Regions from separate parts of the Hominisplanchenecus murintestinalis genome, predicted to be linked through region 2. Evidence: riboswitches for the same ligand, from Rfam matches in the RefSeq annotation. Region 2 holds a riboswitch; the other holds the start of a gene.
The links. A riboswitch is a leader RNA that binds a small molecule or an ion and turns the genes downstream of it on or off. The one in region 2 is predicted to bind cobalamin.
Positions count from the first base shown of each region.

Region 1 (3,408 bases), on a different contig from region 2:
AAAAGCTGCCTCGTCAACGTATAATTCGGGCTTGCCGTCGCGCTGACCGCCAGATCGCACTTCGGCAGAAATTCCATTCTGTCCCCGTAGTTAATCCTGTCGCAGCCCTTCGGAATGCTCACGATACCGCTTCGGTACTGCCTCACGGTTACGGTAACATCCGCCCCCGCTTCTTTAAGTGCAAGCGCCGCCAGTTTTCCCATTTCCCCGTTCCCGATTACCATACAGGTCTTTCCCCGCAGAGAAAAACCCTGGTTTTCCAGACAATCCAGCGCCTGATGGATAACCGAAATATTTCCCCTGGAAAAACTTACTTCTGTTTTCACCCTCTTTGCGGCCGTCACTGCCATGCGAAACAGCACCTCCAGCACATTATCCGTACAATAAGCTTCCCTGGCAAGCGCCAGGGCGTCCTTCACCTGGGTAAGAATCTGATCCTCCGCCAGAATCTGAGATTTCAGCCCGCTGGCAAGGTAAAAAAGATGCTCTACCGCCTCTTTCCCTGTCCTCTGTACAAAATACTCCCGGAATTCCCCCGGAACTTTCTCTTTCTCCCGGCAGAGAAACTCATACAGGGAACCCTGCCACTCCTCCTGCGCGCTTGCCCAGATTTCCATCCGGTTGCAGGTAGACAAAATGATACATCCCAGGACGCCCTGCTCGCTTTTCAGGCGTTCCATAGCCGTGGCCGCATTCTTTTTCGTAAAGGAAAAGCCCGCCCGGATGTCCACAGAAGCCCTGTTGTAGTCAATTCCAATCATGGAAATACCCATCGTTTTCAATCTCCCATATCTTTCGTTTCTCCGTCCGCGCGCCCATACGCTTACCTGCGCCCGGATTTTGCTTTTTCCATCTTAGCATAGAATTCTTTGGGGTTCAACTATGGATACGGAATCGAGCGCCAAATCCCAGTTGACAAAACCCTCAAGTATGCTACAATGAAAAAAGAATTGAATGTATAGGGTGCCTGCACTTCTATAAAGAAGTCCGGGAGAATAGGAAAGTTGAGTGAAAAGCTCACACGGTCACGCCGCTGTATGGACGGAGCTGCATCTCATTTACGCCACTGGGAAACTGGGAAGGCGGGATGCAGCGTTGATGCCGAGTCAGAAGACCTGCCCTGTGCACGCGATTTACACAGGTTACGAACGATGGCCTTGTGTAAGAACATGCTGGCTCATAGCATTAGTTTTGTCGTGTCGGAAAACTGATGGAACCTCTTGTTCTTCTGATAGCCTGTCGGAGAAATCCTGCAGGTTTTTTTGTTTCATAGAAAAATATTTTCCTATGAAACAAAAGCGATGCGCAGCTGCGCGCGCAGAACAAAAGTATACAAAGCACACTTTTGTTCTATTCAAACTATTTTTGTAAAATCAGAAAGGAGAAGAAAATGAGTAAAAAACAGAAACAAATCATCGCTTTGGCAGGTGTTTTCGCACTCACCTTCGGCATTGTCCCCAAAGTAAACGCCATGCACGTTATGGAGGGCTACCTTCCGGGAGGATTCTGTATCGCATGGGGCGCGCTCTGCCTGCCTTTCCTTGCGGCAGGATTTCTATCTATTAAAAAAACCTTAAACGAACACAGAAACCTGATTACCCTGCTGGCTATGTCCGGTGCTTTCGTGTTCGTCATTTCCTCGCTGAAAATTCCGTCTGTGACAGGTAGCTGCTCCCACATGACAGGAACAGGTCTTGGCGCGATTTTATTCGGGCCTTCCGCAGTTTCCATTTTAGGCCTGATCGTCCTGCTCTTCCAGGCAATCCTTCTGGCGCACGGCGGGCTTACCACGATTGGAGCCAACACTTTTTCGATGGCGATTGCCGGACCTTTTGTTTCCTACGGAATTTACGTTCTGTGCAAAAAGATGAACATCAATAAAAAAGCCGGCGTCTTTCTTGCCGCTACACTCGGCGATCTGTTTACATACTGCGTAACCGCCTGCCAGATGGCGCTGGCGCACAATGCGGACACAACGTTCGGCGCGGCTCTTGGCAAATTTCTGGTCGTCTTTGCGCCGACACAGGTTCCTCTTGCCATTATTGAAGGAATCCTCACAGTCATCATCGTTATGGGACTGGAAACTTATGCAAAACCGGAGCTTCGTGCAATCGGATATATAAAGGAGGCGAAATAAAATGAAGAAAACCGTTATCGCAGCAATCATTGCCGTTCTCTTAATTGCGTTTGTGCCATTATTTGCACTGAAGGACGCCGAATTTGGCGGCTCCGACGACGCCGGAAGCCAGGTGGTAGAAGAAGTCGATTCTTCCTATGAACCGTGGGCGGCGCCTGTTCTTGAAAAGATTCTCGGCGGCGAGCTTCCGGGCGAGGTAGAAAGCCTTCTCTTCTGTGTGCAGACGGGTATCGGCGTGGGCATTATTGCCTTTGTCATGGGACGTTTTGTTGAGCGCAAGAAATGGATGAAAGAATAACCGCATTTTCCTGGTGAAAGGAGTTTCCTATGATAATCATTGACAAGCTTTGTTACAATTCCAGGCTTAGATATGAAAATGCCAGTGAAAAGTTTGCCTTTGCAATGATTACACTGTTCATTTGTGTAATGAGTCGTTCCATTGCCGTGGCATGTATTGTGTTATCCGTTACAGGGATTCTTACCGTCTGCAAGGGGGGAATCCCTGTTTCCCGTTATCTCCATTTTTTAACGGTTCCCCTGGCATTTTTACTAATGAGCACCCTTGCGATTCTGCTGCACATCCGGCGTACGCCTATGGACTTCTTCGCGGTTCCCATCGGCGGCTGGTATCTCACTTCCAGCGTACATTCTTTTTTGTATGCCTTGCAGTTGATTCTCACCGCCCTGTCAGCAGTTTCCTGCCTGTATTTTCTTTCTTTTACAACGCCAATACCGGACATTCTGGAGGTGCTGCGTAAGCTACGCTGCCCGAAGCTGCTGATTGAACTGATGCTTCTCATTTACCGTTTCATTTTTGTACTCCTGGAAACTGCCTCGGCCATCCGCACTTCCCAGGACTGCCGTCTCGGAAACCGAGATTATAAAACAGCCCTGAAATCCTTTGGTATGCTTGGCTCTATCCTGATGATACGGGCGGTCAGCCGCTCTAACCAGCTATATGACGCTATGGAAGCCAGATGCTATGACGGCTCTATTCGGGTTTTATCCGAGGACAGGCCCCCCAAGAAAAAAGTAATTGCTGCTATTATCTTATTTGACACCGCATTGTTTTTATTTGCTCTGTGGAGGAGATTTTTCTTATGAAAACCAACGATGATATTATTTTAAAAGCTGAAAATCTGTATTTTTCCTATGACGCTGAAACTTCCCATTCCTTAAACGGGCTTTCCCTGGAAATCCGGCGTGGGCAGAAGATTGCTTTTATGGGAGCAAACGGCAGCGGAAAATCAACTTTTTTCCTCTGCTGCACA
Region 1 is NZ_CALPCM010000009.1:81,666-85,073, reverse strand. It holds gene hemA (glutamyl-tRNA reductase) at 1-773, opposite strand, end outside; cobalamin riboswitch at 945-1,137, shown strand; gene NFR99_RS05555 (energy-coupling factor ABC transporter permease) at 1,391-2,137, shown strand; gene NFR99_RS05550 (energy-coupling factor ABC transporter substrate-binding protein) at 2,139-2,435, shown strand; gene cbiQ (cobalt ECF transporter T component CbiQ) at 2,465-3,241, shown strand; partial or broken gene NFR99_RS15465 (energy-coupling factor ABC transporter ATP-binding protein) at 3,238-3,408, shown strand, end outside.
Region 1: linked by a shared signal. The riboswitch ahead of NFR99_RS05555 (energy-coupling factor ABC transporter permease) and the one ahead of NFR99_RS01065 (complex I 24 kDa subunit family protein) in region 2 are both predicted to bind cobalamin.

Region 2 (3,408 bases):
TCGCCCTCCATCACAGAACCATCCATGAATGCCCCCGGATCGCCTTCGTCACCATTACAAACCACATAGCGCTCGTTCTCCGGCTGGCTGGCTGCCTGTTTCCATTTCCGTCCTGCCGGGAAACCGCCGCCGCCCCGTCCCCGCAGCCCTGAACGGTCGACAGCATCTGCGACTTCTTCCGGCGTCATCTCAAACAACGCTTTCTGGAATGCCTGAAAACCGCCGCCAGCCAGATATTCGTCAAAGGATTCTGCGTCAAACTTTCCGCAGTTTTCCAATACGACTCTTGTCTGTTTCGATATAAACGGAATCTCCTCCGGGCTTTTGTAGCGAAAGCCTTTCTGTTCATATAAAAGGCTTTCTACCACATCATCCCCTTCTACAGAACGTTCAAAAATTTCTTTACAATTGCTTAGCTGAACCTTCGTATACTGTACAATTTTATCTCCTTTTTGGATACGCACCAGGGGGCCCAGTTCACATACGCCCTGGCATCCTGTCTTCTTCACTCCCAGGTGAGCTTTGTCATCATGCGGCCGGAAATCCACGGTTACCTCTGGAGTATCTTTTGCGATTTTCAGAAACTCTTCATAAATCTTCTGAGAACCAGTCGCAATACATCCTGTTCCTGAGCAGACAAGGATTCTGCAGGCATAGGAAGCCATTTCCTGCTCCGCTGCTTCACGGCTCTTTCTTAATTCTTCCCTGTTTTCAATCATCTGCATCACCTCTCAATTCTCGAATCAGCTCCAGTACTTTTTCCGGCGTCATGCGGGGATGGACGTCCTCATTTACCATAACCGCAGGCGCCAGCCCGCACGCCCCGAGGCAGGAGACCGTTTCTACTGTAAACATCATGTCATCCGTCGTGTGTTTCTTTGCACTCAGCCCAAGCTCTTTTTGAAATGCCTCCAGGATAGGAATCGATTTCCTCACATGACAGGCTGTACCATCGCAGACCTTTATGATATATTTCCCCTTCGCTTCAAAAGAAAAATTCTCATAAAATGTGGCAACACTGTAAGCTTTGGCTTCTGTGATTCCAATCTGCCCTGCGACATAGGTGAGTAATTCTCCCGGCAGATAACGGTATATACCCTGGATATCCTGCATAATTGGAATCAGCGAAGCAGGCTTTTTTCCATAAAAAGCAATAATTTCATCTGCCTTTTCATAATAAGTTTGATCCAGCATTGTCTTGCCTCCTTTAGATAGATTTTCGTAACAACTTATGTTTCCTATTATACTTTATATTTGCAGTTTTCACAATAATATTTTTCGAATTATCATTTGATTTCGCTGCTATTTTTCTAATTTTTTATCAATATACGTGATTTTTTTAACAAAAATACAGCACACCCTCGCTTCTGCCTGTAATACCAATCAGAAAGCTTCGGATGTGCTGTGCACTGCTTAGGAACAGGCTGCGGAATACCTGTTCCCGAAGGAGGTAGTTCAAGCTGCGGCTCTATAGGAACCTCAGCTTTTTTTGTGTATTTAATAAAAACGCAGCGAGAATCATTCACTAAGTAAAAACATGCCTGCTTACCCTTGCAGACATTTAACGCAGGACATACCTCTTATGTCCTGAATGGATGTTAAACTTTACGCGGAAGCCCATCTCACATATAAAGCAGGTTTCCTGACTTACAGATCATTACGCTGTCCCGCCTTCTCACAAATGGGTATGCAATGGACTTATGGAACAGAATTCCCTGAATACAGTGACCGGATCGCTCAGGACTCTCACCTGATTCCCTTTTCAGGAGCAAATACCCCTGCACTTCATATGGCAATATTAAATTACACATCTATATCCTACTAGCCTGGTAGTAATTTGTCAATCTTTATTTTTTATGATTGGTTTTAAGAAAATCATGAATCGTAAAAATTCCCCGCAGCCATTTAAACGCCGCGGGGAATTTTCTAAAACATCAGTTCCATCAGTAATCCTGCTATTTACTTGCCTTCTCTGCCGCTTCTACTACATGCCCTACCAGCACGGAGGTAGTTACGCTTCCAACGCCGCCAGGTACGGGAGTGATGGCATCTACGATTGGCTCTACTTTTGCATAGTCTACGTCACCGCAGAGTTTTCCTTCTTCATTTACATTGATACCTACGTCAATAATAATCTGTCCCGGCCTTACATAAGAATCGTCAACTACTCCTGCGCGTCCGGCAGCCACGATTACGATATCGGCCTCTTTTACTACAGACGGCATATCTACAGTCCTCGTGTGGCATACGGTCACAGTCGCATTTTTCTTAATCAGCATCATGGCGGCAGGTTTTCCTACAACCAGAGAACGTCCTACAACCACCGCCTTTTTCCCCGTGCAGTCAATTCCGTAGTAATCCAGAATTTCCATACATGCCTGCGGCGTACATGGCGGATAACCCAGGTCTTTTCCTGTAAATACGCCGGCCATAGAGCCGTCTGTCATACAGTCTACGTCTTTTGCCGGGTCAAGCGCCTGCTCAATCTCATTCTGATTTAAATGTTTCGGGAGAGGACGGAATAAAAGTACTCCGTGGACAGATTCATCGTTGTTCACTTCGTCAATTACTGCAAGCACCTGCTCCTGCGTTGCATCTGCCGGAAGAAGGTATTTCTTATATTCCACGCCCAGCTTCTCGCAGCGCTTTGTAGCTCCCCTTTCATATGACAGGTCGCTCTCGTTTTCACCGACACGCACAATTCCAAGCGTTGGCTTAATTCCTTTTTCATTCAGCTTCTGGGCTTTTGCAATAATGCGCTCATTCAGAGCCGCTACGACTTCTTTTCCTAACAATTGTTTTGCCATGTTCCCTCTCCTTTTATTTCAATCTTCCAAGTACGCTGTTAAAGATTTCTTCTGCTTTCTTCGGATATTCCGCAAGCATAGCGTCAGCTTTTTTATTTAACTCTTCTGCATATTCTCTGTTTTTCATGGATTTTGTATTGATATATACGTTCAGGGAAGCGCCCTCAAGCGCTGCTTTGCAGAACGCTGCTCCAACTCCGGCGTCGCTGATTGCCAGCGCGGAACCTTTTGCGGCAAATTCGGCGATAATGTCGATAGCTTCGCAGCATTTCTCCATGATTTCCATCGGAACAGAGCAGGCGTCTTTCAGCACGATTTCCATAACTCTGGCTTTCTCGGCCTTTTCCTCTTCTGTCTCTCTTGGCATTCCGTATGCTTTTGAAAGCGGTTCAAATACCTCCGCATCCCTCTCAATCAGCGTCAGCAAGTCAGCCTGGAGCTTATCGCATTTTGCTTTCAGCTCATACATCTCTGCTTCCACATCTGCATATTTTTTCTTGCCTACAGTCAGGCTGCCCACCATATTTCCAAGCGCTGTCCCAATAGCGCCTACAAGCGCAGATGCGCCGCCGCCACCCGGTACGGGCGCTTTTGATGCCAG
Region 2 is NZ_CALPCM010000001.1:233,009-236,416, forward strand. It holds gene NFR99_RS01060 (NADH-ubiquinone oxidoreductase-F iron-sulfur binding region domain-containing protein) at 1-719, opposite strand, end outside; gene NFR99_RS01065 (complex I 24 kDa subunit family protein) at 712-1,194, opposite strand; cobalamin riboswitch at 1,616-1,803, opposite strand; gene NFR99_RS01070 (bifunctional 5,10-methylenetetrahydrofolate dehydrogenase/5,10-methenyltetrahydrofolate cyclohydrolase) at 1,956-2,807, opposite strand; gene NFR99_RS01075 (cyclodeaminase/cyclohydrolase family protein) at 2,821-3,408, opposite strand, start outside.